One region of the Leptolyngbya sp. CCNP1308 genome, then DNA from elsewhere that is predicted to be linked to it. Evidence: predicted binding sites of a transcription regulator. Region 1 holds the regulator's gene; each other region holds the start of a gene.

Region 1 (7,456 bases):
GCGGCTTCACCCTAATTGAACTGCTGGTGGTTATCATCATCATCGGTATTCTGGCTGCTATCGCCCTGCCTTCTTTCCTCAACCAGGCCAACAAAGCTCGCCAATCGGAAGCTAAAACCTACGTTGGTTCTATGAACCGTGGTCAGCAAGCCTACCGTCTAGAAAACCCCACCTTTGCCCCTGGTTTTGTAGAACTGGCTATTGGTATCCCTTCTCAGACTACCTACTACAACTACACCATTGGTGGCAGTGGAAACTTCGGCGCAGCCGCGTTCGCGGACAGAGCAGACGCTGCCCTCAAGAGCTATGTTGGTGGCGTGCAGCTATCTTCAGGTAGCGCTACAGAAGAAGCTACTACTATTGCAGTGCTTTGTGAATCAGTTGCTGCGGATGAGGCTGCTGTTATTGGTGCTCTAACCAACTTTGCTGTCGGTTCGAGCAATAACGACACCGATTGTGCAGGCGGCTGGAAAAGATTGTAGGTTATTAGCTCACGCTTAACTTACACGCTTTAGCAACAAATCGGGGATTAGCTACTTATTGTGATGTAGCTGATCCCCGATTTATTGGTTTGGCTTGCAAACACTATGCTGCCAATCTTGGTGTATTAAACAAGATAAACTACGGCTCTTTCGTAACCGTTTCCTGTCCGTATTTGGAGGAAACAAGTACTTGCCCAGAACGATGTAATGCACCTACCAAGACCGAGGCTGAAATTGAGCGTCGTTGAGAATTGCTACCCCATCGCCCGACTGGGCCAGAACAAATAATCCTTGGCGATAGGCATATCGAGCTACATCCTTGGGCACTACCATGCCCGCCACCGCCCCCATGGCCCGCACGTCGCCATAGCGAGGCATGAGTCGCTTAAATTTCCCTAGGCGCTCTAGGTGTTCATCGACATCGGTCTAGGTGAGTTTGCTTTTGACCTCCACGACAACAGCTTCAGTCGTGTTGACCACTAGCAGGTCGACCTCAATGCCCTCTTCGCCCCGCTGCACCGAAACGCCATCGTAAAATTCATGCACGGCAATGCCTCGGTCTTGAAACAGCCTGACTACCGCAGGACGTACCTGCCATTCGACAAACTCTCCTAGACGATTGCCCAACTTGCCCAGCTGCTAATTGAGCGGCTGTTTCTGCTGACTGATCAGGCTTCTGGTTGCCTGAAATTGGCGATCAGTCTCTTGAAACCGGTGCTCGGTTTCTTTTTGAGCTTCGGTCAGCTCGCCCAGTAAGCGCCAGACATCATCAGCGGTATTGGACATAGGGCATCAAGGCAGACACATAAGTCAATGTTAGCCCCAAGGAAAACAACCCTTCAGCTGGCCTTGTAGCCAACACAGTCTGGCATGAATCTGTAACCATGCCTGGCACCTTCAGAATCACTGCTAACTTGCGCCGCCAAGCTGTTTGCTAGCGATTTTTAATCATGCGCTGTAACTATTGACATCAGCCCCCAGCTACGGCGGGGACGATGCTAACTTCGTCGCCATCGTTAAGGGCCGTTTCTTTGCCGTCGAGAAAGCGAATATCTTCGCTGTTGACGTAGAAGTTGACAAAGCGGCGCAGCTCACCAGAATCGTCGCAGAGCCGAGCTTTAATGCCGGGGCAGTTGCTCTCCAAATCGTTGAGCAGATCTACGATATTGCTACCACTGCATTCGAGGGCAGCCTGGTTGTTAGTAAACTTTTGCAGCGGAGTTGGAATCAGTACTTTGACAGCCATAGGTGTAGTAAATGAATCGGGAAAGTAAGTTTGATCTGTCAGCAGAAATGTAGAGAAGAAGGCTCAAGATTTAATGTGGGAAAAAAGCCGATTAACCTTGAGCCTTATACCTTAAACCTTAGACCAATACCTGCTGCCACTCTAGCCGGTCGAGGGTGCGGGATCGCTCTAGGGCACGCTCAAAGCTGTCGAGCTTAGGTTCAATGGTAAAGGGCTCGCCGATGTAACCCTGCACGGCTTCCTGAGTCTTTAGGCCGTTGCCAGTAATGTAGACCACTGTAGACTCATCGGGGTCAATTTTACCCGCTTCCACCAGCTTTTTGAGCACCGCAATGGTGGTGCCACCAGCAGTCTCGGTGAAGATACCTTCGGTTTCGGCCAGTAGCTTCATACCTTCAATCACTTCGGCGTCGGTTACCGATTCGATGTTGCCATTGGTCTTGCGAGCAATATCGAGGGCATAGATGCCGTCGGCGGGGTTGCCAATGGCGATGGACTTGGCGATCGTGTTGGGTTTTACCGGAGTCACAAAATCGCGGCCTTCTTTAAAGGCCTGAGCAATGGGAGAACATCCCTCAGCTTGGGCACCGCTAAAGCGTACAGGCTTATCGTCAACCAGGCCGACTTTAACAAATTCTTGGAAGCCTTTGTAGATCTTGGTAAACAGTGACCCCGATGCCAACGGCGCTACGATGTGGTCGGGCAAGCGCCAGCCCAGTTGTTCAGCTACCTCATAGCCCAGGGTTTTGGAACCCTCAGAGTAGTAGGGGCGCAGATTGATGTTGACGAAACCCCAGCCCTGGGTATTAGCTACCTCAGAGCACAGCCGGTTGACCTGGTCATAGTTGCCCTGTACGGCCATTACGGTAGGGTTGTAAATGAGCGTACCCAGCACCTTGCCGGCTTCTAGATCGGCGGGGATGAACACACAGCAGTCAAGACCCGCATGGGCGGCGATCGCCGCCGTAGAGTTGGCCAAATTGCCCGTGCTGGCACAGGAAACAGTAGTAAACCCCAGTTCTCTCGCCCGGGTCAGCGCTACCGATACCACCCGATCTTTAAAGCTCAGGGTGGGCATGTTGACGGCGTCGTTTTTTATATAGAGTTCCTTTAGGCCTAGCTGCCGCGCCAGCCGATTGGCGCGCACAAGGGGCGTCATACCAGTTCCTACATCAATTGGGTTGTCGGTGCTGACGGGTAAAAAGTCTTTGTAGCGCCAAATTGAGAGCGGGCCTGCCTGGATGCTGCTGCGAGTGACCCGTCGGCGAATTTCATCGTAGTCGTAGGCGACCTCTAGGGGGCCAAAGCACACGTCTTCGCACACATGCTTAGCGCCAAGGTCGTAGGTTTCACCACATTCTCGACACTTCAAGGCCGAAAAGGTGGGCTTTGCGGCGATAGCTTGTTCGAGGGACTGTGTCATGGCGTTCTCTACTGCGGTTACTGGGGAGCGATCGTTAGCTTTGCTCAATTGATCCAGAACGTAACACTGGAAACAATACTTGGTCAAATGTACCCGACCAAAAAAGTCGGGTATAGGCGAAGCTTCTATCTGCTAGCGGTTTGCCCTGTCAGGGCTGATTTCCTAGAAGCGATGGATCGCACGGTTGCGGGAATTGCTGCCGTTTCGCCGCCAATCTGCGGCTGGGCAGCTCCTATGGGCACTGCAAAATCAGCACTGGGACGAATAAGGTAGCTTGGTATACAAACACCTACCTTGCAGTTGAGGTTAATTGATCTAAAGTCATGGAATGTTTGCATTGGCTAACGTGCCAGACCAGTCAGACTGCTTTATGCTTTATGCCCAAGGTGTTCTGTGCTGTACGTTTGGCTGTCATAGCGACATCGGAACGGCGAATTTAGTGCAGATGCTCTCTGTGATGCTCTTAGCAGAACGTTATGGTAGTGACCCAAGATAAGCCCCTTGCCAATGTTTTTCGTCAGCTATCTGGAGGAGCATTTCCCCCTGTAGTCGAGTCCTATGAACGGGGCAAGACTATTTTTTTTCCTGGAGATCCAGCAGAACGGGTATATTTTCTGCTAAAAGGAGCCGTCAAACTGTCGCGGGTATACGAGGCCGGAGAAGAAATTACGGTCGCTCTGCTGCGAGAGAATAGTGTGTTTGGGGTTTTATCACTTATCACCGGCAATCGTTCCGATCGCTTTTATCACTCTGTGGCGTTTACTCCGGTAGAACTGTTGTCGGTGCCTATCGAACAGGTTGAGCAGGCGCTAGAAGAAAACCCTGAGCTAGCTTTACTGATGCTGAGGGGTCTGTCTTCTCGAATTTTGCAGACTGAGATGATGATTGAAACTCTGGCCCACCGAGACATGGGCTCTCGCCTGGTCAGTTTTTTGCTCATTCTCTGCCGCGATTTCGGCGTGCCCAGCCAGGACGGCATCACCATTGACCTGAAGCTCTCCCACCAAGCTATTGCCGAGGCCATCGGTTCTACCCGCGTGACCGTGACTCGCCTCTTGGGAGATCTGCGCCAGGAGGGCATGATCTCTATTTATAAAAAGAAGATTACTGTGCACGATCCGGTTAATCTGAGTCAGCAGTTTACTTAGCGCGGGTTTGGCCTAGGCCTGCTGGGTTTGATAGCCAACCTAGCTATCGGCAATATTGGGGCGTCCAGGGGCTTAACCCATGCAGTAGAGTAGGTGCAAACTCCCCTGTGGCTGGTGCATGGTTTCTGGTTACGTATTGATTTTGGCGGTTTTGATTCTGGGGGGCTTTATTGCTACTCTGGGCGATCGCGTGGGCACCAAGGTGGGCAAAGCGCGTCTCAGCTTGTTCAACCTGCGCCCTCGACAAACGGCCACCCTAGTGAGTATCGCCACGGGCAGCGTTATTTCGGCGTCTACGCTGGCTCTGCTGTTTGGGGTCAGTAGTCAGCTGCGCACCGGGGTATTTGAGCTGGGTAAAATTCAGGATGATCTGGCAAGTGCTGAGGCCGATCTCGCTCAGGCTCAGGCTACCCAGGAGAGTGTAGAAGCCGATTTGGAGTCAGCTACCGACGAACGGCAGCGGGCGCTGGCTCGACTCCAGGAAATCAATCAATCGCTCAATCAGGCGGTGGCCCAGCAGGAGGCTACTGAGGGGCAACTGCGCCAAACCCTTAGCCAGCTGGATGCAGTCTCTCAACAGGCCGCCGCCCTTCGCCAGTCGACGGATGCTCTGCGGGTGCAGCGCGATAACCTGCTGCGGCAGCAGGCCACCATTGGCAGCCAGATTGCTGCGCGCGATCGCGCCATCGCCGAGCTAGACGAGCAGATTGCCGATCGCGATCGCGCCATCGCCCAGCGTGAGCGCAGCCTCACTAGCCTAGAGGCCGAGCAAGACTTTTTAGAGCAGCAGGTAGCCGTTCTGCAGACGCAATACCAGGGGTTGTTTCGAGGCAATATTGCGCTCAACCGCAACCAGGAAATTTTAGTCGGGCAGGGACGCGCCGAAAATCGGGAGCAGGCCGAGGAGTTTGTCACGAGTTTTCTCCTCGAAGCCAACCGTCTAGTGTCTCGGGCCATTGCCCCAGGGGCTTTGATCGACCAGCAAATTTTGCTAATCGGCAACCGCGAAGTCGAGGCGCTGATTGACCGCCTGTCCACGGGCGAAGACTATGTGGTGCGGCTGCTCTCGGCGGCCAACTACATCACGGGTGAGCCCTGTGTCGTGCAGCAGGGCGAGCCCTGCGTCCAGGTCTTCATCGATGCCACCCCCAATCAGCAGGTCTATGCCCTCGGCGAGCGCTTGGCGACCGTTACCCTCGACCCCCCTCCCCTGGGCGATCGCCAGCTAGTCGAGCGTCTCAATCTGCTGCTAGCGGCAGCTCAATTTCGCGCCCGGCAGGATGGTGTCGTTAGCGACACGCTGCAAGTGGCCGACAACCGGCCTGAAACGGTGCTCAACTTTTTAGAAACGGTGCAGCAATCAGGACAGGCGGTCGATCTTCAGGCGATCGCGGCTACCGATATCTTCACAGCAGGGCCAGTTCAGATTCATCTGGCGGCGGTGCGTGACGGGCGGATTCTATTTCAAACCGGTGAATTGAACAATCCCCTAGGCGATAGCAGCGATCAGCTCCTAAACCGCCGCGCCCCTAGAGGGCTCTAAAACCGAAGGGGATCCAAGCCAAATTATCTTTGGTGGCGAATATTTAATAATGTCTAAAAAGATTTGCAGATAGTTACCATCTGCCCCGACTTCGATATTGTGGGGATCACCTGTGCTTAGAATTAACCTACAAATCTGTCGGCTGCTAATAGGTTGCTTTTTAACTCTGGCTTGTCCTAGGGCAAGCAAATTTTAAATATACCTGGAGCGATCCCATGAAATTTGAGGATATTTATCAGTTCTTCGAGGATCCACCGCCAATTTACCTCAACAAAGAGCTTGCCGTTTGCTACGTGTTATCAGTATTGCTCCAGCAAGACTCCTACGGCACCGAGTTAATCCAGCGGTTAACCCACCAGTATTCTCACTATCGCCTGTCAGACACAGTGCTTTACGGGGCACTTAAGTTTCTAGAGGACGAAAATGCCATTGACGGCTACTGGAAGAAAGTAGAAGGTCGGGGTCGTCCCCGCCGCATGTATCGTCTTAACCCCGACTGGCGGCTTCAGGCCGAAGAACTGGCCGAATTTTGGAAAACCTATATGGGCGATCCCGCCCGGCCTGCTTGCACCCAAAGTCCAGCCTACTCTGCCCCCCACCGATGAATCAATCCCGCAAGGCCTACCTGAATGATCCATCATTTCGTACCCTAGAGAGGTAGCTTTGCATGGCCTGGCGTGACTGACACCGTACTCTATTCGACGTTGTTGCTGACCCTACTGATGATAGTGGGGTTAGTTTTTTTCATTCGGGCTTCCACCAAAGACCGTATTGAAACCCTGATGCTAACGCGCCCCGCCGATCCCCTTGCTCTGCTGCAAGACCTAACGGCCTATTTCGAAGCGCGGGCCTATGCCGTTATCGCCGCCGAAGCCGAGCCTCAGCGCATTACCCTGCGCGGGAGAGTTCGCCCCAGCCTATTTTTAGCGGGATTTTTAACCCTGCTTGCCGCTGTGGGAGCTCTCTGCTTTGCCCTAGTACTGGCCAATCTGTGGCCAGCCCATAGCGCTATCTTTTTGGGACTGTTAGCGCTCAGTCCAGGGGCGGGCTGGTTCTACTGGCATGGCGCCGATCGCGATGAGGAGATTCGGCTAGAAGTGCGGCCCGATGCGGCAATCGACAGCCCACCAGACGGTGTGCTTGCCAAGGTGGCTATTACAGCCCACCGGGATGAACTCATTGCCCTCAATCAAGGTTTCGATCGCTAGGCCAAAAAAAAGCTAGCCCTTTGGCTAGCTTTTTTAGGTAAACAGTAACTCTGACGGAGGCATCGGTAAGGCAGATGCTCACAGCCAGAATGGTTACCTTAGTGAGTCAAGGTCTCTAGAACTGAGGCGTTTTCTTCATCTTCTTCGCCGAGCAGCACCCGCAGACTGGGAAAGAGAAAATGATTCTCTTCCACGTACTGGGCACCAAACAAACCCTTCTCGGCCCAGAAGTACCGGTCAGTGGTGTGCTCGTTCCGCTTAACCAGCAGCAGGGCTGGGGGGGCAATGCCCTCGGAATGGATAAAATTCCGAGCTGCGGTTACGGGTTTTTCGTTGCCGCTCTCAATACTATACTGAGGAACAGCTTCTAAAATGCGACGGCCTTCTAAGCGACGACGACTCTTAC
Region 2 (7,456 bases), on a different contig from region 1:
CCGCAGCTCGGGGTTCTCTGACTCAAAGAAAGGCATGATGTACGGCAGCGCCTGGGCATCGTGAATTTTGCGCAGCAGCACCAGCACGTTGAGCTGGGCGTGGACATTGCCCACCTGCAACACATCCAGCAGCTTCATCAGGTCGTTGGTGGAAACCAGCTCCTTGAGGGCCGACAGCGCTTCGCTACGCACATTCTCGTGGGGCGAACTGAGGCACTCGATCAGTGGGTTGATGGCAACCGGGTTAGCAAACTCCCACAGGGTGGTGATGGCGATCTCTTGCACCGTGGGGTTTTCGTCGCAGAGCGCCCCGATCAAAGGCTCGATCGCATCTTCATCGCCCAGGTGTTGCAGGGTTTTGACGGCGACCAAACGGTTGTCAAGATCGGGCGATCGCAGCATCTCAACCCACTGGGCTACTTCAGGGTCCATATCGGTGGTGTACATGAGCAAGGGTTCCAAAATGACGGCAGGGGGATGGGAGTGAGGGAGTGGATGAGTAGGGTACATAACGCTAAGGCGAGGCTCCGCCAACGCGCAGCAATGCACCTACCTCACCGATATCTCTCGTCCTCATCGCAGCAAGAACGGAATCTGCACCGTAATCGCCCCGGTGGGACATTCCTTCTCGCAGGGCAGGCAGAACCAGCACTCGTCGTATTTCATGTAGGCTTTGCCAGTCTCGGGGTTTTTGACCAGCACATCGAGAGGGCAGACCTCAATGCAGGCGTTGCATTTTTCGAGGCATTTCGATTCATCGACGATCACGGGTACGTCAACCCGTTGGGTAGTTAAGGCCATGGGGAATTCCTTCAGCTAAAAATTGAGGTGTAGGTTGGGTGGAGCGCTAGCGGAACCCAACAGCGGGGATTGGCGTTGGGTTGCACTTCGTTTCACCCAACCTACGGGGTTACTGGGTGCAGCACAGGGAGATGGTGGGCGGTGCCCACCCTACCGGACGGCGACATCGTAGACTTCTTCGACGAGATCGACATCGACGATGTAGGGTTCTACCGGGCGCTTAAACAGCTCCATGTGGCCGGTTTCGCCCTTCTTCAGGTTGACGTGGCAGAACCATTCCTCGTTGTTCTTTTCAGGGTAGTCGAGGCGGTAGTGGTAGAGGCCCCAGCGGGTCTCTTTACGGAACAGGGAGGCGCGGGCGGCCATCTCGGCGCAGTCGCGGATGAAGTGCACCTCCATGCAGCGCATCAGTTCGTGGGGGTCACGGGCTCCCATCAGGTTGAGGGTTTCTTCGTAAGCGACAAACTTTTGTAGACCAATATCCATGTTATTGGGCGACTTGGGCGGCTGCAGGTAGTCGTTGACCAGGCGGCGCAGCTTGTATTCCACCTGGGTGTGGGGTACGCCATCGGGCTGTTGCAGGGGGGCGTAGATGCGGGCCTGCTCGGCGGCGAGGAATTCAGCGTCGGGTTCCACATGCTCTAGATCGCGCACGTAATCCATGGCGTTCTCGCCCGCGATGCGACCGTAGACAAAGGCCCCGATCATATAGTTGTGGGGCACGCTGGCCATATCGCCCGCCGCGTAGAGGCCGGGGACGGTGGTTTCGGCTCGCTCGTTGACCCAGACGCCCGAGGCGCTGTGGCCGCTGCACAGGCCAATTTCAGAAATATTCATCTCGACACCGTGGGTGCGGTAGCTTTCGCCCCGACCCTCGTGGAAGCGGCCTCGGCTGGGCCGTTCGTTGTCCCACAGAATGGTTTCGATTTCGCTGATGGTGTCGTCATCGAGGTGGTACATCTTCAGGTGTACCGGGCCTTTGCCGGAGTTGAGTTCTTTGTAGACCTCCAGCATCATCTGGCCGCTCCAGTAGTCGCAGTTGATGAAGCGGTGGCCCTCGGCGTTAGCAGTGTAGGCCCCAAATGGGCTGGCCACATAGGCGCAGGCGGGGCCGTTGTAGTCTTTGATCAACGGGTTGATCTGGAAGCACTCGATGTTGGTCAGCTCGGCCCCGGCGTGGTAGGCCATAGAGTAGCCGTCGCCCGCGTTGGTGGGGTTTTCGTAGGTGCCGTAGAGGTAGCCGGAGGCGGGCAGCCCCAGGCGACCGCAGGCTCCGGTGCAGAGCACGACGGCCTTGGCCTGAATCACCACCATATTGCCGTTGCGTACGTCGAGGCCCACCGCCCCAGTGACGCGACCGTTTTGCACCATGACGCGGGTGGCCATGACGCGGTTGGTGACGTTGACCTTGTGGCGCTTGACCTGGCGGGCAAGAATTTTTTTCAGGTCTTTGCCCTCGGGCATGGGCAGCACGTACTTGCCCACCCGGTGCACCTGCTTGAGGTCGTAGTTGCCCTCGTGGTCTTTTTGAAACTTAACGCCCCAGCTCTCCAGTTCTTGGATCACCTCAAAGCCCAGCCGCCCGGTTTCGTAGACGGCCTTCTGGTTCACAATGCCGTCGTTGGCGATGGTAATTTCGCGCACGTACTGCTCGGGGGTGGAGTTGCCGGGGATGACGGCGGTGTTGACCCCATCCATGCCCATGGCGATCGCGCCACTGCGGCGAATATTGGCCTTCTCTAAAATCAGCACGTCGCTCTCGGGGCTGGCCTGCTTCGCCTTAATGCCTGCCATGGTGCCAGCGGTGCCACCGCCGACGACTAGAAAATCAGTTTTAAGATACTGAATGTTCACGTAACCACGTCCTTGGTTTAAACGGCAGTGAAATGGAATTATTGAGGCTAGCCAATGCCTAAAAATTAACGACTAACCCTGGGCTTCTGAGCCTTTGACATGTAGCTTAAGGGAGGTTCCCAAGGTCAATCAATACAGTTTGTAGCAATAACTACGGTTTATCCATCACAGCCTTCTATACACTCATAAAAAAGCTAAATAGGATTAGCTATATTGCCGTTTCAAGTATTTTTAAGAGTACATCCTAGGAAGCTATAATCTGCTTTTCTTATGATCGGAAAGAGAGAAAATTGGCCGAGGAATAACCGCAGATTTAACTCTATTTCTAAAACAATTTAAGCGAGTCAAAGCGATATGGAGATTTACCAGCTCAAAGTTTTTCTAGAAGTAGCTCGATGTCTAAGTTTTACCGAAGCTGCGGACACGCTAAATTTGACCCAGCCAGCGGTAAGCGCCAAAATCAAGTGTCTAGAATCTGACCTTGAGACTCCTCTGTTCAGGCGCTTAGGGCGGCGTATAGAACTCACCCAGGCAGGGGAGTATCTGTTAGAAGAAGGGCCTACCCTGGTGGATTTAGAAACTCGCTTGGTGGCTGAAATAGAGGAAATCAAACAAGGAAAATTCAGCACCTTAAAAATTGGCTGCATGCCGGATGTGTTAAGTAACTGGCTGCCGTCGGTGCTGTACGAATATCGGCGGGCTTATCCCGATGTGCAAACCAAGTGTACACAGTTTGATGCGGTTGAGCCGCTGTATCGCGCCATTAAGATGGGCGAAGTTGATATTGCCATCTCAGATCTAAGTTTTTCGACTTTTGACGAAATTTTAGGACTAGAAATTGGCTCCGTTAACTATTCGCTGATAGTCTCCAGCAGCCATCAGCTTGCTCAGCGGCCATGGCTGAGTCTAAAAGAGCTAGCTGACCAGGCATGGGTTTTGCCCCCAGATGGCGTGCCCAGTCGCATTATGCTGCAAAAGCGCATGCAGGAACTGAGGCTAAATCTCACCGATTTTGCCCATGTGGAAATTGTCGATGCGGCCAGTTTGATGCGCACCTATCTGCTCCAGGGGCACTACCTGGGATTTGTCTCTGACTTTGAATTCCAAATGGAGTGTGAAGCGGGGCTGCTGTGCCGCATTCCCCTGGAAGAATTTGCCCTGGGCACGCCTCTGTTTTTACTGATGGCCAAGCGTTTGGGACGGGCCTTGGGCTTGATAGGTCAACCCGCCGGTCGGGGCAGCCTGGGGCTAGAGCCGATTCGCCAGTTTGTGGCTATGGTGCAGGGCCAGCCCGGTGTTAGCCAGGGCAGTCTGCCCAAAAAACTGTCTCTCCTTGAACCATTGCCGGTGGCCTCGACGACAACGCCAGCCTCCATGGTGCCCCGGTTCCAGGCTCCCAACTTTTTGGTGCGCGCTGGTGCCGCCAGCGGAGCCGAGACGATCAACCTCACCATCGGTACCCAAAATCGCACCATTCAAACTGTGACCGCTGGGCTAATTATTCAGCGGCTGGGGCTGCTAGAGCATTTTTTACCGCGCGAGGGTCGCTACAGCGGGGTGCAGTATCGGCTGCGCTGGGCTGACTACGATTCTGGGGCACCGATTGTGGCTGGGCTAGAGGCTCAGCAGATCGACATTGGCGTGCTGGGCGACTACCCCCTGCTGCTCAGCGCAGCTCCCGGTGACAGCACGGCCCCAGCGGCGGGCACCCGCTTAATTAGCTTTGTGGCCAGCAATCTAGATGGCACCGGCAACGACATCATTGTGCCGCAGCACTCGACCCTCGACTGCATTGATGACCTGGCGGGGCGGGTGATTGCGGTGCCCTTTGGCTCGGCGGCCCACGGCATGGTGATGCGATCGCTCCACCACCGCCACATTCTAGACGCCGTCACCCTAACCTCTATCGACAGTGCTGGCCCCCAGCGATCGGGTCGCAGCTCCGCACCCGCCGATGGCTACGCCTATTTCGCCCCCTTCCACGAAATTGCCAAGCACAAGGGCCAGTTTCGCCGTCTGCTGCACGAAAACCTCGACGGGTTGCCCACCTTCCACGGAGTAGTGATTCGCGCCGCCCTGGCCGAACAATATCCCGAAATTGCCGTGGCCTACCTACGGGCGCTGCTGGCAGCCCAGTATTGGTACGCCACCCAACCTATGGCCACCACCCTGGTCAGCCGCTGGGTGAAGATGGATGCCGCGATTGTCAGCAAAACGTTGCGATCTAGCACCAGCGATCGCGCCGATGTGGTTTACCTGCCCGAAACCCAGCTGCGCACTGACTGGCTGCAAGCCCACATCCACCAGCTGGGGAAGATCGCTGGGCAAGAACACCTGGGACAAATCAACCTCGATCGCTGGATGCAGCCTGAGTTTTTGGAGCGGGCGATCGCAGCGCTTTGATCGGTAGGTGGGCAGCAATGAACCGTTCTGTAGGGGCATTGCAGTGCAATGCTCCCTACCAGATATCGGCGTTAAGTAGTCAATTGGGCAGGGCAAACGCCGTTTGCCCCTACAGGCAGCCCTCCATGCTTTTCATCGTCTCTTCGCGGATGCACTCGAACACTTGGCGGTGCAGGTTCACAAACTCCGCCGAGAGGGTGTCATCGAAGTGGCGGGGGCGACGCAGACCAATCGGCAGCTCGGCCTTGATGTGACCGGGCTGCACCCCCATAATGCAGATGCGATCGCCCAAAAAGATCGCCTCCTCAATGTCGTGGGTGACAAAAATCACCGTGGTTTTCAAGTCATCCCAAATATCCAGCAGCAGCTCCTGCATCATGTGGCGGGTTTGGGCATCCAGCGCCGCAAAGGGCTCATCCATCAGCAGCACCGAGGGCGAGTTGACCAGGGCCCGTATAATGCTAGCCCGCTGCTGCATGCCCCCCGACATCTGGTGCGGGTAGCTGTTGCGGTGCTTGTAGAGCCCCACTCGGTTGAGATAGTCGTGGACCAGCTCGGTGCGATCGCCCTTGGCCATGCCGCGAATTTTGAGCCCCAGCTCAATGTTTTGAAACGCCGTCTTCCAGGGCAGCAGCGAATATTGCTGAAACACAAAGCCGCGATCGGCCCCCGGTCGGGTAACAGGATCCTGATCCACCATCACATAGCCCGCCGTCGGTTTGATAAACCCGGCAATCACATTCAGCAGCGTCGATTTACCGCAGCCCGACGGCCCCAATAAACAGACAAACTCTCCCGGCTTAATGCCCAGCTGAATTTGATTCAGCACATAAATATCTTGGCCTCGGCTGCGAAAGGTGACCGATAGCCCCTCCACCTGCACCGCGCCTTTGACCGTCTGCCGTTGCTCTAGCTGCGTCATCATCACGTCTTAGTTGTCCTCTTGAGTAGCATCAAAAAAGTCTTTGCCAATCGCGATTTAAGGGTTATGGCGGAGTAATGATGGTGGGCATTGCCCACCCTACAAGCTATCAAACTCAAAACTCAGAACTTAAAACTCAAAATTTCCCCAAACCCTAAGCGCTGCCCTGCTTCTTCACCACTCGCCAGGGCATCAGCGCCCCCATGCCTCGGCTCACCGCCCAAGAGCTAAACGCCCCCATCAGCCCCATCAGCAGCATCCCCATCACAATCGGCGGATAGTTAGAGGTGACGTAAGACTCCCAGGTGATGTAGCCAATGCCGTAGCGACCCGCTAAAATCTCCGCCGTCACCAGACAAAACCAGGCGTTGCCCATGCCGATGGTCAGCCCGCTGGCAATGCTCGGCAGAGATCCCGGCACCACAATATCTTTGAAGGTATGCCAGGGTTTAGCCCCCAAACACTGCCCCACCCGCATCAGCACCGTATCGCTGAGGGTGCTCTCAACTCCGTTAATCGTGCTTATCAAAATCGGGAAAAATGCCCCCACAAAGGTGAGAAATACCATGCCGCTCTCGGCATTGGGAAACATCAAAATCGCCAGCGGAATCCACGCCACCGCCGGAATCGGGCGCAGCAGCTCTAGGGGCGGCAGTAGCAGATCTTCAACCGCCGCAAACCAGCCAATCATCACCCCCAGCAGCACTCCCGCGCCGGCCGCCAGGCCAAAGCCAATCAGCACCCGCATGATGCTAGAGCGAAAATGCACCCAGGGGCTAGAGACAAAAAACGTCAGCGTTGCCTTCAACACCTCCACCGGAGACGGCACAAACTGAAAATTGATGAAAAAGTCGAAATTGATCGCGCACAGCAGCTGCCAGACCCCAAAAAACAGAACCAGAGACAGCAGCCGCCGCGCCGAACGGTTGGCTAAAAATATGACACTAAACGCATCACTAAGCTGACTTAACCAACGCGGATTACCTACCCGTGAAACCGAAACCGCCATGGGTTGCCTCTCAATCACATCAATACGTATTAGCTGGAAGCCACAGTAGAGCAAGCAGATTGCGCCATTCTGCTCCCCATGACCCACGCAAAGCCCCCCTAGGTGCAGCGGCATTGCCGTAGGGCGTCAAAGCCACCGTAGGGTGGGCACTGCCCACCATTAGGGAGAAAGTTTTCTAGAAGTCACCTAAGGCCGTTGCCCTGTCGTGGCGAGGGTGAACCAAAACCGCTACTGCTGAGCACCGACTAGCACGGGCTGGCGATCGGCATAGAGGTCTTGCAGCCCCCTAAAGGCCGTCATCTGGCCGCCAGTGGACGAGGCGTAGGTCTGGGCATCGGCCTCTACTAAGAAGGCCGCCACCTCGTCTCCGTTGCTGACAAAGTAGGCGTTCTCTGCAAACAGCTTCCAGCCGTTGTTGTAGTCGTGAACGAACATCACATCCGCCGCCTGGCCCTCAGTTTGGAGAG
Region 3 (7,456 bases), on a different contig from region 1:
ACTGCTTCTCGCCGTGGGAGAGCAGCGCGGCGGGAACATCGGCTTTGTGGTCGAGGCCAATGGTTTCGAGCAGACCGCCCACGGTGCGCTTTTCGGCGGGCGGGGCTTTTTTGAACAGGGTGGAGAAGACGTTTTTATTGCGGTTGCAGGAGAGGTCGAGGTTTTCGCGGGGGGTGAGGTTGAGGTAGACGCGGGGGGTTTGAAACTTGCGGCCAATGCCCAGGCGCGAAATCTCGTGTTCCTTATACTTGCGCAGGTCTTGGCCCTTGAAGTAAGCCGCGCCCTCGGTAGGCTTGGTTTTGCCGCTGATTACGTCTAAGAAAGTAGTTTTGCCCGCGCCGTTGGGGCCAATAATCACCCGCAGCTCGCCTTCGTTCATACTGAAGTTGAGGTTGTTGATGGCTTTAAAGCCATCAAAGCTGACGGTGACGTCTTTGATCTCTAGAACTTTGGTGCTCATGGGGGAGTGGATGGGTAAAAGGGGGGTGACCGGGCAGGGTGGGCACCGCCCACCATTGGGTTTGAGGTTCGGTGACGTATTGGGCTGCCGCAGATGTGCTAGCCGGTTAAGGCTGGCGGATGGCGGGCAATGCCTTTGACGGTTCGCCCGTTGTTGAGCTGGGCTAGTTGGTGGGCAATGCCCACCCTACGGTGGACTGGTTTCTAAACGGATACAGTGCGATCGCAGATGATTTGTGGAATGGATGGGTGTGGGAACCTAGGTTAAAGGGTGGGCATTGCCTACCCTACTTTTCGGCGAACTCGGGGGTTTCGACTACCGCTTCGACCTCAGCCTCATCAGCTAAGTAGGGCAAATCGGTGGAAGACAGGCCCAGGGCTGAGCTAACTGTGGGGCCAAACTGGCGGCGACCCCAGCCAATAATGCCATCGGGCAGCGCCGTCACCACAATCAGGAACAGCGCCCCCTGGAAGAACAGCCACACATCGGGGAAGCGCTCACTGAGCAGGCTGCGGGCCATATTGACCAGCACCGCTCCCAGCACTGCGCCCACCAGGGTGGCGCGCCCGCCCACGGCGACCCAGATCACCATCTCAATCGAGAAGGCGATATCCATCACCTGGGGGGAAATAATGCCCGACTGCACGGTGTAGAGCGCCCCGGCAATACCCGCGATCGCCCCTGAGACCGCAAATACCAGCACCTTAAACGCCGTCGGGTCATAGCCCGAGAAACGCACCCGGTTTTCGTCGTCGCGAATGGCCACCAGCATGCGGCCAAACCGCCCGCTGGTCAGCCAGCGGCAGAGGACGTACATGGCAATCAGAGCGATCACCGTGCTGATGTAGAAAAACATCCGCATGCCGTCGCTGCCCACCTGCTGCCCCATAAACACCGAGGTTGAGGTCTTGAGACCGTTGGTGCCGTTGATCAGCTTCTGCTGACCGTTGAACAGGTTGAAAAACACCACCAGGGCGGCCTGGGTCAAAATCGAGAAATACACCCCGCGAATGCGGTTGCGAAACACCAGGTAGCCCAGCAGCCCCGCCACGATCGCCGGGATGGTAAAAATCGCCAGCAGCGTAAACGGCAGTGAGTTAAAAGGCTGCCAAAACAGCGGCAGCTCACTGACTCCGTAGAGGCTAAAGAAATCTGGCAGCTGGCCCTCACCGAGCGTGTTGAGCTCTAGGTACATGGCAAAGGCATAGCCCCCCAGGGCAAAAAATATGCCGTGGCCCAGGCTGAGCAAGCCGGTAAAACCCCAGATTAAATCGATCCCTAGGGCGACAATGGCCAGGGCCAAAAACCGCCCCAGCAAATTGAGGCGAAAACCCGACAGCAGCATCGGCATGATCACAATCAGGATGAGGGCGATCGCAATCACCGCGATCGCCTCGATCATGAATTTGCGCTTTTGGCTGGCCTGGGCCGCGCGGCGCGGCTGGGTTGTAATGTCAGCAGTCATAGCCTATAGCTCCACCGAACGCCCTTTCGGCGGGAACAGCCCAGCGGGCCGCACCTGCAAAAAGGCAATAATTAACGCGAAAACCAGCACCTTGGCCATGCTCGTCGTGGCAAAGAAGGTAAAGAAGCCAATGATGGGCTGAAAGAAATCCGTCGGCGGAAACAGCAGCGCCATGGTGCCCGAGCCCAGCAGGTAGGTGGTAATGCCAATGACGAGAGCCGCCACAATGCTGCCCACCAGCTTGCCAACCCCGCCGACTACCACCACCATGAACGCATCCACAATGTAGTTGCTGCCCAGGTTGGGGCCGACCGAACCCAGCAGCGTCACCGCAAACCCAGCAATACCCGCCAGCCCAGAGCCTAGGGCAAAGGTGATTGCATCCACCTGCCCGGTGGGAATGCCCAAACAGGCGCTCATGCCCCGGTTTTGGGTCACTGAGCGAATCCGCAGACCCCAGGCCGTGCCGTTGAGAAACCAGTAGACCGCCACCAGGCAAATAATGGTGAGAGCAATAATAAACAGTCGCGCCGAGGGAAACTGCATGGTGTTGCCCAGGGTAACGCCCCCCCGCAGCCAGCTTGGCGGCGTCACATCCACGTTGCGGGCCCCAAACCAGGGGCGAGCGAACTGGGCGCTGCCAGAGCTTTGAGCCAAAAACCAGGTCAGCGCTGCGATCGCACCACTCAGCCCCAAAAACACCGGGTTTGCCCAGCCCAATATCCGACTCCAGTCGGTGTAACGGGTCAGCACCCAGCGACCGATAAAAAACAGCGCCGCAAACACAACCAGACCCATCAACATCGGCCAGCTGACGCTGCGAATAAACTGAATCAAGATCAGGCTCACTCCCCAGGTGGCCAACAGCGTTTCTAGGGGGCGACCATACAGGTAGCGAATTACGGTGCGCTCTAGCAATAGACCAATCGCCGCAGACACCAAAAACGCCAGGGGCAGCGCCGCAAAAATATAGATCTCTGGGGCAATCCCCCCCATGCTTTTGGCCGCATTCTGCACCAAAAACGTAGTGTAGGCCCCAAACATCATCAGTTCACCGTGGGCCAGATTAATGACCCCCATCAAGCCAAACACAATCGCCAAGCCCAGGGCCACAATCAACAGCACCGCACCAATGCTAATGCCGTTAAACAGGCCACCAATTAAGCCTTCTAACACAGCTCTTACCGCTTTCAGAACAACTCACAATCTGCGGGGCGTCACCGCCTCTGTCCACAGAATCTAGTTAAAACTCAGTAGATACTAAGGGTAGCCCCGCACTAGAAAAGTCCATCTTTAACAAAATTAGGTTAAGTCAAGGTTCTGCCCAATCTCAGTATTCAAAGCCTACTTGCCTTGGATTTTCTTAACAGTCATCCCCGGCTCGAGCGCGGCAGGTGAATGATCTAAACAGACTCAAAAACCAGGTTTAAAGCGCTTAAGGTGAGACCCTACGCATTAACTGAAGCCTCGTTAGTAGGGGCGAAAGATAACGAAGTTCCCTCGGTCTGGTTAAGGTTTAAACCTAAACAGATCCAGCCATGGAATTCTGTCTGGAGAAAAACTCCAAATCCCGAGCTGAATTTGGTATATCCAAACTAGTTGGGACTGATCTATTTGGAACTTATACAGAGAGCGAGGACACAGATACCTGCACCCCCGCCTCATTTCTATGACCGCATCACCATAGCCGTCGCCTAGATATCGAACCTTTCACCCTTAGCGGGGTCAGACCAGTCGCAGCCAACGCCAATGGTGTCGGGTACAAACTGGTTCCAGGGCAGCGGGTCAATGGGGCCATCGGTTTCCCAAATAATTTCAAACAGGCCGTCCTCCATGACTTCTCCAAGCCGTACTGTCTTAGACAGGTGGTGGTTGGTGTTCATGGTTACGGGGCCTTCGGGGGCAGCCATTTCCTGGCCGTAGGCCGCTGTCCGTACCTCAGGAATATCGAAAGTTCCGGCGGCCTCTACCGCCTGCTTCCACAGGTAAACCATAATGTAGGCGGCTTCCATGGGGTCGTTGGTGACTCGGTCTTCACCAAACTCGGCCTTAAAGTCGGCCACCCACTTTTCGTTTTCGGGGGTTTCTACGGTTTGGAAGTAGTTCCACGAAGCCAGGTGTCCGACTAGAAACTCGGGGCCAATCTGGCGAACTTCTTCTTCAGCCACGCTCACCGACATCACAGGATAGAGATCGGGCCCCATCCCCGCGCCCTGAAGCTGCTTAAAGAAGGCGACGTTGCTGTCACCGTTGAGGCTGTTGAAGATCACGCCGCCATCGGGTAGGGCGGCACGGATCTTGGTGATGATAGGAGTGACTTCGGTGTTGCCCAAGGGCAGGTAGTCTTCACCCACCGTGTTGCCGCCCTTGGCTTTGAGCTGCTCTTTAATAATGGTATTGGCCGTCCGGGGAAAGACGTAGTCGGAGCCAACCAGGAAGAAGTCGGTGCCCTTGTTCTCGATCAGCCAGTCTACAGCGGGCTCAATCTGCTGGTTAGGCGCTGCCCCAGTGTAAAAGATATTCTTCGAGCACTCTTGGCCTTCGTACTGCAGCGGGTACCACAGCATGTGGTCTTTGGACTCAAACACCGGCAGCATGGCCTTACGGCTGGCGGAAGTCCAACCGCCGAACACAACGGCTACCTGGTCTTGGTCGATGAGTTTTTCAGCCTTCTCAGCAAAGGTAGGCCAGTCAGAAGCACCGTCTTCGACTACGGCCTCGATTTGTCGGCCCAGCACCCCGCCAGCGGCGTTGATTTCTTTGATGGCCAGCTGCTCAGCATCAACTACCGTGGTTTCACTGATGGCCATAGTGCCACTGAGGGAGTGCAGAATGCCCACTTTGATAGTTTCGCCATCGGCGGCGGCGGTGTCGGTGCTGCCGTCGGTTGTGCCAGTGTCAGTGGTGGTAGTCGTACCGCCACAGGCTTTGAGCAGCATAGAGGTGCCCAGGGTGGCCGACCCATAAACCAAAAACTTCCGTCGATTAAATCGAGTTACCATTCAACCTCGCTCCTGACTCTTTAATGGAAGACTTGTCTTACTCGAGAATTCACGTAGACCGTCAGAGTGGATATTAGGAGGTGTGATTGGCAGCAAATGTAGCGTAGCGTACAAAAACCTCCCCTTTCTTGTAACGTTTATGAGATGTATGCCTTCCAACGACCTCTTTCTAAGGACAGATTTTGGGCGATCGCAGCAACCAAACCGATCCCTTGGCTGCACCAAAGCCGCTGCCGGGGTCTGCGTCGATACGCTCAAACCGTTTCCAGCTAAGGGATTGAGGCCACCGGCTCAGCCGCAGCGTGGTAGCTGATGAAGTCAATAATGGTGGCCAAACCCGCCTGGGTTTTGAGGTTGGTGAAGCCAAAGGGGCGATCGCCCCGCATCTTCCGCGCATCGCGCTCCATCACCTCTAGGCTGGCCCCAACCATGGGAGCCAGGTCGATTTTGTTAATCACCAAAAAGTCTGACTTGGTGATCCCTGGACCGCCCTTGCGGGGGATTTTGTCTCCGGCAGCCACGTCGATCACGTAGAGGGTCAAATCGACCAGCTCGGGGCTAAAGGTGCTGGCCAGGTTGTCGCCGCCGCTCTCCACAAACACCAGATCGAGGGGATTGAACCGTGCCTCCAGGTCTTCGATCGCCACCAGGTTCATCGAGGCATCTTCGCGGATGGCGGTGTGGGGGCAGCCGCCGGTCTCGACCCCGACGATGCGATCGGGGCTCAGCGCCTGGCTACGCACCAAAAACTGGGCGTCTTCCTGAGTGTAGATGTCATTGGTGACGACCGCAATGGAGTAGCGATCGCGCAGCGCCTTACACAACGCATCCACCAGGGCCGTCTTGCCCGAGCCCACCGGGCCAGCCACACCAACGCGAAAGGGAGTTGCCATGTCTGCTCAAGCCAACATTGGGATGCTCGATATCTTACACCGCCTATCGGGCCGAAATGCCTCGCCGAAATGCCTTAGCTGCCTCTAAGCGAGATATTTCGGCCATCAGCACGCAGCGGGACAGCAGTTCGATGTCAAGGCTAGACAATTCAGCAATCTCACTGCGGTAAACCCGACCATAGCCATTGGTTTCAAGATGATACAGACTCAGCAATCCATCTTCCCAAAACCAGACCTCCGGCACGCCCAGCACCCGGTACCGTTCCAGTTTGGTGATGTTGCCCCTGGTGAACGTCACCTCAATGGCGAGGTCGGGGATTGCTTTGGGCCCCCCCATGCAGTAAGACTCATCGGCCTGAGCAAAGGCCTCACCCTCCCGCTCCTGATCCATTGACCCAGTGGGATAAAACTCAATGCCCTGCTCTACAAAGAAAATTTCTAGCAAAAACGCGATTATCGACTTAAAAAACTCATGGTCGCGTCCGGGCATAAGAATTTCAACGGTGCCGTCGTAGTAGAACAGCCGCACCCCAGGGCAGCCCTCCAGGCCCTTCTGGATGAGCTTAAATTGCTCCCAACTGCGATCGCCATAGGTCACTCGTTGGTCAGCGGTAGGGCTAAGGACTGGCGGCATAGCAAACAACCTCATCCTGCCTTTAAATCCTACTTCAAACCAAAGGCCCCAGAGTTTTTCAAAAACTCTGGGGCCTGAGCTAGCTGCAATTAGCCGCCTAATTTTTCTCTGGGTTAACTGTACTTTTCGTTGGAGGCGGTCTCCAGGTCAAATAGCACCTGTAGGGTCTGCATCGCCCGCTTGCGGGCCTCAATGTCGCGCTGGGCGCGCAGTTGCACCATCGGGTCGTGGAGAATTTTGTTAACGATGCCACGGGTGAGGGCTTCGATCACCTCCTGGTGCTTTTCGGCAAACTCACTGCCCAGGCGCGACAGAGCCTTCTCTAGCTCTTGCTCACGGATGGTCTCGACCTTGCTGCGCAGGCTGCTGATGGTGCCCACGGTGTCGAGCGATCGCCACCAGTCCATAAAGCTCTCCACCTCCTGGTCAAGCAGCCCCTGGGCCTCCATCGCCATGCGGCGGCGGCTGGCCTGGTTTTGGGCCACCACCGCCTTGAGGTCATCCACGTTGAAGGCGTGGACATTGTTTAGCTCATTGGCGTTGGTGTGCACGTTGAGGGGCACGGCAATGTCAAACAGCATCAGGGTGCGGTTGGCAGCTACCAGTGGCGCTAGATTTTCCCGGTGCAGCAGCGGCTCGGTGGCAGAGGTGCAGGTAAACATCACATCACAGACCTGTACCGTGTCCAGCATGGCATCGAGGGTGCCGGTGCGAATATCGGCATCGGGGAACTGCTTAGCCAGCTCGTTGGCCCGGTCAATGGTGCGGTTGAGAATGGTGATCGTGCAGGACTCCTTGGAGACCAGGTGCTGCACTAGCAGGCGAGCCATCTTGCCCGCGCCCAAAATGCTGACGTGGCAGCTGTTCAGGTGGGGCACCTTCATCCGGGCCAGCTCTACGGCGGCGGAGCTAATGGAGACCGCCCCGGTGCCAATGCTGGTCTCGCTGCGCACGCGCTTACCGGCGGTGAGGGATTGTTTGAGGAGGCGATCGAGCACCCGG
Region 4 (7,456 bases), on a different contig from region 1:
TTGCCGATGGGTTGTACTTCGGCGGCGGCTTTCCCGAAATGTTTGCCGCCGAGCTGGCCGCCAACCAGGGGTTGCGGTCAACGCTTAAGACCCTGATTCACCAAGGCCTGCCCGTCTATGCCGAATGCGGCGGGCTGATGTACCTGGCTACCACCCTGGTCGATTTAGACGACAACCCCTGGCCCATGGTCGGCGTGCTGCCCACCAACGTGCGCATGACTGGGCGGCTCACCCTAGGCTACCGTCACGCCTTGACAGAACAAAATAGCCTCCTCTTGCAGGCAGGCCAGACGCTCTGGGGCCATGAGTTTCACCGCTCTGAGACCGAAACGCTACCGCCCTTGCCCCTCTATCGGCTCAAACGTTACGAAGCCACTCGGCCTCACATCACCGAGGGCTGGAGCAACCATCGTGTCCACGCCTCGTATCTGCATCTGCACTGGGGCGGCTGCCCCGAGGTCGCTCAGGCCCTCATAGCCGTCTGTGGCCAGTACCGTAGAGACTCAGGGGGCTAAAAAAATAGGCCTCTTCCCACAGTGAGAAGAGGCCATTGATTCGCGTTTGCCGATCGCGCCAGGGCGCTAGTTCAATCGGCGGTGCTCATGGATGGCACCTTATAGATAGGCTTGGCCCAGCATGGCAGAAACTTGGATGTGGCGCTGAGCAGTCCAGCGATCGCCGCCAGCAGCCTTGGTACCCTTCAGTGCAGGCGCATAGGCGTTGCCCAGGGAATTGCTCATTTGCACGAGTTGCTCAGTAGTCCAGGCTTGGTTGGTTTGGTTGTTCATGGGTTCTCCTTTTTGCTTACCTATGCATACTAACAAAACAGTATTCTCTTATACCAAACACGACGCATATGCTGGGCATGAGGAGATTTGATGGATAATCCATCGTCCGGATGAGGTAAAGGCCCATCATCTGCACCCGCCAACAAAAAAGCCCCCAAACTTGGGGGCTTTTTTGTTGGCAAGACTAGTGGTAAACCTCGGGGTTTAATTCCTAGTCGCTAAAGCCAGAGATTATGGTCTTAGCCGCTGCGATCGCCTCCGTCAGTTGGGTAGAGTGCTCTGTTAGCAGGGTTGCTCCCGCCGTGGGGTCGGCAGCATCGATCGCGGCTGTGTCTTCTGACAGCAGGGCGATGGCGCTAGACACCTCTTCAAATGCCTGCTGCAGTTCGTCGAATTTGGTGCCTAGCTGGGTGTCAATTGCCTCTTTGAGCTGAGTGGGCGCGGCATCCAGAGTGGACTTAAATTTAGCCGTATCGGCCACCAGCGCATCAAAGGAGGTCGAGGCGGTATCTAGCGCAGTTTTTGAACTTTCAAGTTTAGGGCCGAGGGTGGTAGAGCTGATCGAAGTGGGGGCGGCGGCGGCTTTGCCGAGCTGCTTGGTCAGGTCTTTGGTAACTGACTTAAGGGGCTTGAGCGCTTCGCTAAATGACCCCTCCAGGGCGTCGGAGTAGTCGTCTAGAATAGCTTCGACATAGTCCTGGGCCGCCTTGGTCATCTTGAGATCCATGGTTTCGGTCAGGGTGCCCTTAGGAGAGGCCAACGCCTGAGACGATGCCCCAGGAACGCTCAAGAACATCAGAGTTACAACCAAAACCCCAGCCGCCATCGCCTTAAACGCTCGACCGGTGAGTTGATGTAGGTAAGTCAGCATGAAACCATTCCTAAAATTCTAAAGAACCACAGCATGTCGGCGGCTAGATTGAGTTGCTTGCATGCGAGTCGCCTAACCGCAATCTGTCTAGGCCAAACGAGTGACCAAGGTAATGCTTGAGGGTGTACCCGCCAAGAAGAAAATATTGAGAACTACTTCCCCTTGCAACACCCAAAAGTTAACCAAAGATAGCGAACAGCCCGCCAAAAAGACGTAGCTGAGCTTACTTCTTGCCACGATCTAAATGTATTGTATACAGTACACAACAGATTTACCGTTTTCAAGAATTCCGCAACAAATAAAAACTCCCCCGTATTTTGAGGTAAGACGGCTTCCTGTGACTCTGCCGCGCTGGTCTTCGACGAGCTGTCGATTAGCCTAGGCTATAGCCTGTGAGCCTGCCCCCAGGCTCTGATTAGTGCTATGGTTAAACCATAGATTTTTGTTGAGATTAAGGAGTATTGCTGTGGTTGAGCCTTTGCTAAGTGGCATTGTTCTAGGGTTTATTCCCGTCACCCTGGCCGGGCTTTTCGTCGCGGCTTACATGCAGTACCGTCGGGGCAATCAGTTTGATCTGTAGGCTTGCGGGTGAGAGGGCGATCGCCGCTCACGCTGGCATCACTGAATAGAATGCTTCAGTCAGCCCAGCGCCAAATAGGCACTGCCAACCGCCGCCTCCACCGAGGCGGCGTTTTTAATGGGCACCGGCAGCAGAGCGGCCCGCAGCTGCCGCCAGGTCTCGTTGGTGGCACCGCCCCCAGCGGTGTAGATCTGCCGCAGGGGCGATGCCCCATGCTGGCCCAACAGCTCGTAGCCCCGCTGCTCAATGCGGGCCATGCCCACCAGCAGTCCGTGCAAAAATGCGCTGTCATCCTCTGGGCGCGGCGAGAGCCGGGGGGCCAAGGCCGGGTCATTGATGGGAAATCGCTCCCCAGGCTCAGTCAGGGGGTAATAGTCTAGCTCCGTAGGCACGGTAGGATCGATGCGCTGGCTTAGGGCGTCTAGGGCTACTCGGTCAAAGAATTTTTCGAGTACGGCACCGCCGCTGTTGGAGGCTCCGCCCACTAGCCAGTGGTTCCCCAGACGGTGGCTGTAGATGCCGTATTCGCCCACATCTACCCGCTGGGCGCTGAGTAGCTTAATCGCCAGGGTTGACCCCAGGGAGGTGACGCCATCTCCAGGGGCGATCGCGCCACTGGCCAAAAAGGCCGCAATGCTGTCGGTGGTGCCTGCCACCACCTGACAGGAGGGGGACAGACCAAATTTCTGGGCTACGGTTTCCCTCACGCATGCCACCCCTTCCCCCGGTGCCAACACCCGAGGCAGCACCCCACTCCACGGCTGTCCCTGCATCCAGTTGGGATAGCCCAGATCGCCCACGTCGTAGCCCAGTTTGAGGCTGTTGTGGTAGTCGCTCAGCCCCCACTGGCCGTGGAGTTGGGCACCCAGCCAGTCGGCCTGGTGCAGCAAGTAGGCCGCTTGATGCCAGACCGCAGGCGGCAAGGTTTGGTGCCACCACACCAGCTTGGCCAGGCTCGATGTCGCGCTGGCGGCGGGGCTGTGGGCGGGGGCGATCGCATTGACAGTCTCTAGAGAATCTTTGCAGGGATGGTTGTAGAGCAGCGGCGGCGTCAGGGATTTTCCCGCTGGATCGCACAGCAGCACCGTACCGGAGGTGCCGTCGATGGCCACTCGGCTAATTTGCGGGGCGATCGCCCCCGGCAGCGCCGCCAACAGCGAAAACAGCGCCTGCCGCCAGCAATCTGGGGCGGGCCTATGGGGGTAGCCCTGGCGATATTGCCAACATAAATGCCGCTGCGGATCGACCACAGCGGCACGCACCCCGGAGGTGCCAAAGTCTATACCCAGAGCCAGGGGAAGGGTCATCACAGAGCAGCCGCTCGCTGTACCATTCCTCAAGCCCTGCCTAGATGCTGATCTCGCTCAGCGAACGGGTGATGTAGTCGAAGGGATAGTCAACCACCGAGGGATCGGCTATGCCAGCTTCTTGCACCTTGGCTTTCACCAGGTCTTTCATCAGCTGAATGCCAACTACCGTGGGGGCAATGGGCACGCCTAGGGAATTGTAGGTTTCGCGCAGGCCGGTCAGCACGCGCTCGTCGAGCACGTCGGGGTTGCCTGCCACTAGGGCATAGCTGCCGTAGCGCAGGTAGTAGTCCATGTCGCGCAGGCAGGCAGCGTAGCGACGGGTGGTGTAGGCATTGCCGCCGGGGCGAATGAGCTCAGGCACTTGGGCAAACAGAGTGACGCCCGCTTCTTTGACAATGCCAGCGGCGTTAGCGCTGATAATGGCCGCCACCTTGATGCGATCGAGACCGCTGTCAAAGTAGGACTTAATCGAGTCGAGGGCACTGCTATCGAGATAGCGTCCAGTGTTGTCGTAGGTCTTGATTAGCGTGGTGACAGCGTCCCGCATAGGTGGTTTCTCCCAACTCTCACTTGGCAAACAGCATTTTATAAATGACGGCAGGCTCTAGGCTGCCATGCCTGGTAGAGGCTCTAACCCTCATAAATACCAGGTTTTATCCTCGAAGAAGTTTACCACGGGGGCTTAACTCCTGGGTTGCCCCGGCCCGCCAGAGTCCCGGCTTTATGAGCGAATTGTTACAAAACATCATGGTCTGCCCCAGGGCTTTTGTCGGCTTTCCCTGACAAAAAGTAGTAGGTGATACAAAACGGGCTAACCCCTCTCCCTAGGATGATGCAGATGAGTTGATGCCTGTGGAACCAGCGGGGTCAGGCCTCCTGTGCCGGTAAACCGGTGTTGTATGAGGGTCTGCCCGGTGCCGCCTTGCCGATGGGCGAGGGAAAACCAGGTCTTGGCCAGGGCATCATCCACGACGAGTTAAATCGGTTTTCCCGACGGTTGAACGCTAAACGAGGCTAAGGAGTAGTTCATGGCAACCCCAGCAGACATCCTGAAATGGATTGAGGATGACGGCATTGAGTTAATCGATCTGAAATTTATTGACATGCCCGGCATCTGGCAGCACCTCACCCTGCACAAGAGCCAGATTGATGCCAGCAGCTTTACCGATGGGGTCGCCTTCGATGGCTCCAGCATTCGAGGCTGGAAGGCCATCAACGAGTCGGACATGATGATGGTGCCCGACCCCGATACCGCCTGGATCGACCCCTTCATGGCTCACCCCACCCTGAGCATGATCTGCACCATTAAAGAGCCTCGCACTGGCGAACTGTACGCGCGCTGCCCTCGGGCGATCGCCACCAAGGCGATCGAGTATCTGAAATCTACCGGCATCGGCGACACCGCTTTCTTTGGCCCCGAAGCCGAGTTCTTCATCTTTGATGACGTGCGCTTCGACCAGAACGAGCACTCCGCCTACTACTACGTCGATAGCGTTGAGGGCCGCTGGAACACGGGCCGCGAAGAAGTGGGCGGCAACCTGGCCTACAAGCCTCGCTACAAAGAGGGCTACTTCCCCGTCGCCCCCACCGACACCTCTCAGGACATGCGCAGCGAAATGCTGCTGGAGATGGCCAAGCTGGGCGTACCTATTGAGAAGCACCACCACGAGGTCGCGACCGGCGGCCAGTGCGAGTTGGGCATTCGCTTTGGTCGGCTAATCGAAGCCGCTGACTGGCTGATGATCTACAAGTACTGCATTAAGAACGTCGCCAAAAAATGGGGCAAGACCGTCACCTTCATGCCCAAGCCCCTGTTTAACGACAACGGCTCCGGCATGCATACCCACCAGTCAATCTGGAACAACGGCGAGCCGCTGTTTGCGGGCGATCGCTACGCCGGTCTGAGCCAGATGGCCCTGTGGTACATCGGCGGCATTCTCAAGCACGCCCCCGCCCTGCTGGCGCTGACCAACCCCACCACCAACTCCTACAAGCGTCTGGTACCCGGCTTTGAAGCGCCGGTCAACTTGGCCTACTCCCAGGGCAACCGCTCGGCCTCCGTGCGCATTCCCCTCTCGGGCGACAACCCCAAGGCCAAGCGCCTGGAGTTCCGCTGCCCGGACGCCACCTCGAACCCCTACCTGGCCTTTGCCGCGATGCTCTGCGCCGGTATCGACGGTATCAAAAACCAGATTGACCCCGGCGACCCGCTGGATGTGGACATCTACGACCTCAGCCCCGAAGAGCTGGCCAAGATTCCCTCCACCCCCGGTTCGCTGCTCGATGCCCTCAAGGCCCTCGAAGCCGACCATAGCTTCTTGACCAGCACTGGCGTCTTCACCGAAGACTTCATCAGCAACTGGATCGAGTACAAGCTCGACAACGAAGTCAACCCCATGCGCCTGCGCCCCCACCCCTACGAACTAGCTCTCTACTACGACTGCTAGAGCAAGGGGGCTAGCCTCTGGCTGAAAGACATGGGAAAAAAGAGGTCTGCGCTTAACGCTCAGACCTCTTTTCTTTAGGGATCGACTGCCAACATGTTTTGCAGATTCAAACCCCCGATCTATGCCCATCTCAACGGTAATTTTTCCTACATCCTTATTCTCTAGCTAAATCATGTTGAGACTCAGCAGGTTCACATTAAGGAAGTTGTAGCTTAGTTACAGCATCAAAAAAAGGTGAAAAGATAGTCCCATGCTGCATGGGAGTGAAAGGTTGCTATGGCTGTATTCTCGATGCGTCACTGGTTGATCGCGCCGCTGGCGCTTGGGCTAATGGTCAGCGTTTTGATGGGGAAAGGTGCGATCGCCAGTGACCCGTCTGAATTGTTCAGTCTGTTGCAACCGATTCAGGTCAGCGTTAACAATAGCTTCGTTAGCCCGCTGGTGGAGCTATTTGGAGATGTGTCGATTGGACAGCAGGTTTTTGTGGCGGGTAACACGATCGTCAGAGCTGACCCCGAGACACAGATCTGCATTGGTAATGAAACCAATCTTCAAGACAACATTGTATTTTTAGCCGTTCATGACTCCCCAGCACCTGCCGCACCCTGCGGCGAAAATTCTAGCAGTACTGGAGAGCGTAACAGTATTGCTCACCAGGCAATCGTCAAAAATTCGCAAATCGGCGATTTTACTTTTGTAGGCTTCCATGCCCAATTAAACAATGTGGTGCTAGAAGATGGTGCCTTTGTTTTGCACGGTGCGCGACTAGAAAATGTCCGAATTAAGCGCGATCGCATTGTTCCGATTGGGGCGGTAATTACAACTCAAGCTGAGGCAGATGCTTTACCGCTAAAAACAGACGCCAATACCGAATTTCAAGATGAAGTTTTAGAAGTTAATGAAGAGTTTGCCGAGCACTATCCTGAATTGTTTGAATCTGAGGGCTTTGCCGCAGTCAGTGGAGTGAGTGTTGCACCCTCAACCAGTTGGAATCAAAATCCCGTCTTCCCTACCTTGGGCGACGGGGTTCAGCTAGCCGAATTTGTTCGCATCATTGGAGATGTTCGACTTGGCAGTAATAGTACCGTGGGCGAGCGGACATCTATTCGAGCCGATGAAGGTACGCCGATTGTGATTGGTGACAATGCTGCGATCGAAGATCGAGTGACCTTTCATGCTCTCAAAGGGACAAGTATTAACATTGGTTCTGGCTTAAAAACTAGCGACAACATTGTTTTCCATGGGCCATTAGAAGTGGGCAATGATCTGACTATTGAAGACGATGCTATTCTCTTTCGCTCTACAGTAGGCAACAATGTCACGATTGGCGACAGAGCGATCGTAGTAGGTGTCACCTTAGCCGATGGAGCGATTGTTCCTCCTGATAGCATGATTACCACTCAAGAACAAGCTGATGCTCTAAATAATAGCTAGTATGTCGATTGGAATAAGAGTTCGAA

The links. The regulator NtcA, encoded in region 1, controls nitrogen genes in cyanobacteria. The targets are predictions, from matches to a motif close to TTTGTANNNNNNNNTACAAA.
Region 2: a site for NtcA is predicted at 2,794-2,813, ahead of VB780_RS30970 (fumarate reductase/succinate dehydrogenase flavoprotein subunit). Genes of this name have one in related genera too.
Region 3: a site for NtcA is predicted at 5,023-5,042, ahead of urtA (urea ABC transporter substrate-binding protein). Genes of this name have one in related genera too.
Region 4: a site for NtcA is predicted at 4,336-4,355, ahead of glnA (type I glutamate--ammonia ligase). Genes of this name have one in related genera too.

Annotation. Positions count from the first base shown of each region.
Region 1 is NZ_JAYGIH010000078.1:92,837-100,292, forward strand. Features, by position in the region: gene VB780_RS23555 (type IV pilin-like G/H family protein) at 1-482, shown strand, start outside; gene VB780_RS23560 (hypothetical protein) at 696-860, opposite strand; gene VB780_RS23565 (hypothetical protein) at 909-1,109, opposite strand; gene VB780_RS23570 (hypothetical protein) at 1,122-1,268, opposite strand; gene VB780_RS23575 (MoaD/ThiS family protein) at 1,453-1,728, opposite strand; gene thrC (threonine synthase) at 1,847-3,151, opposite strand; gene ntcA (global nitrogen regulator NtcA) at 3,628-4,299, shown strand; gene VB780_RS23590 (DUF3084 domain-containing protein) at 4,418-5,842, shown strand; gene VB780_RS23595 (PadR family transcriptional regulator) at 6,058-6,447, shown strand; gene VB780_RS23600 (cofactor assembly of complex C subunit B) at 6,520-7,050, shown strand; gene VB780_RS23605 (DUF3155 domain-containing protein) at 7,149-7,456, opposite strand, start outside.
Region 2 is NZ_JAYGIH010000121.1:8,552-16,007, reverse strand. Features, by position in the region: gene VB780_RS30980 (HEAT repeat domain-containing protein) at 1-462, opposite strand, end outside; gene VB780_RS30975 (4Fe-4S dicluster domain-containing protein) at 574-801, opposite strand; gene VB780_RS30970 (fumarate reductase/succinate dehydrogenase flavoprotein subunit) at 952-2,655, opposite strand; gene VB780_RS30965 (LysR family transcriptional regulator) at 3,010-5,058, shown strand; gene VB780_RS30960 (ABC transporter ATP-binding protein) at 5,168-5,983, opposite strand; gene VB780_RS30955 (ABC transporter permease) at 6,135-6,989, opposite strand; gene VB780_RS30950 (ABC transporter substrate-binding protein) at 7,218-7,456, opposite strand, start outside.
Region 3 is NZ_JAYGIH010000077.1:78,719-86,174, forward strand. Features, by position in the region: gene urtD (urea ABC transporter ATP-binding protein UrtD) at 1-460, opposite strand, end outside; gene urtC (urea ABC transporter permease subunit UrtC) at 747-1,925, opposite strand; gene VB780_RS22925 (ABC transporter permease subunit) at 1,929-3,101, opposite strand; gene urtA (urea ABC transporter substrate-binding protein) at 3,620-4,864, opposite strand; gene ureG (urease accessory protein UreG) at 5,197-5,820, opposite strand; gene VB780_RS22940 (Uma2 family endonuclease) at 5,864-6,454, opposite strand; gene VB780_RS22945 (glutamyl-tRNA reductase) at 6,568-7,456, opposite strand, start outside.
Region 4 is NZ_JAYGIH010000109.1:77,020-84,475, forward strand. Features, by position in the region: gene VB780_RS28385 (cobyrinate a,c-diamide synthase) at 1-515, shown strand, start outside; gene VB780_RS28390 (hypothetical protein) at 615-788, opposite strand; gene VB780_RS28395 (hypothetical protein) at 1,000-1,659, opposite strand; gene petG (cytochrome b6-f complex subunit V) at 2,126-2,239, shown strand; gene VB780_RS28405 (FGGY-family carbohydrate kinase) at 2,299-3,546, opposite strand; gene apcB (allophycocyanin subunit beta) at 3,587-4,096, opposite strand; gene glnA (type I glutamate--ammonia ligase) at 4,578-5,996, shown strand; gene VB780_RS28420 (hypothetical protein) at 6,273-7,430, shown strand.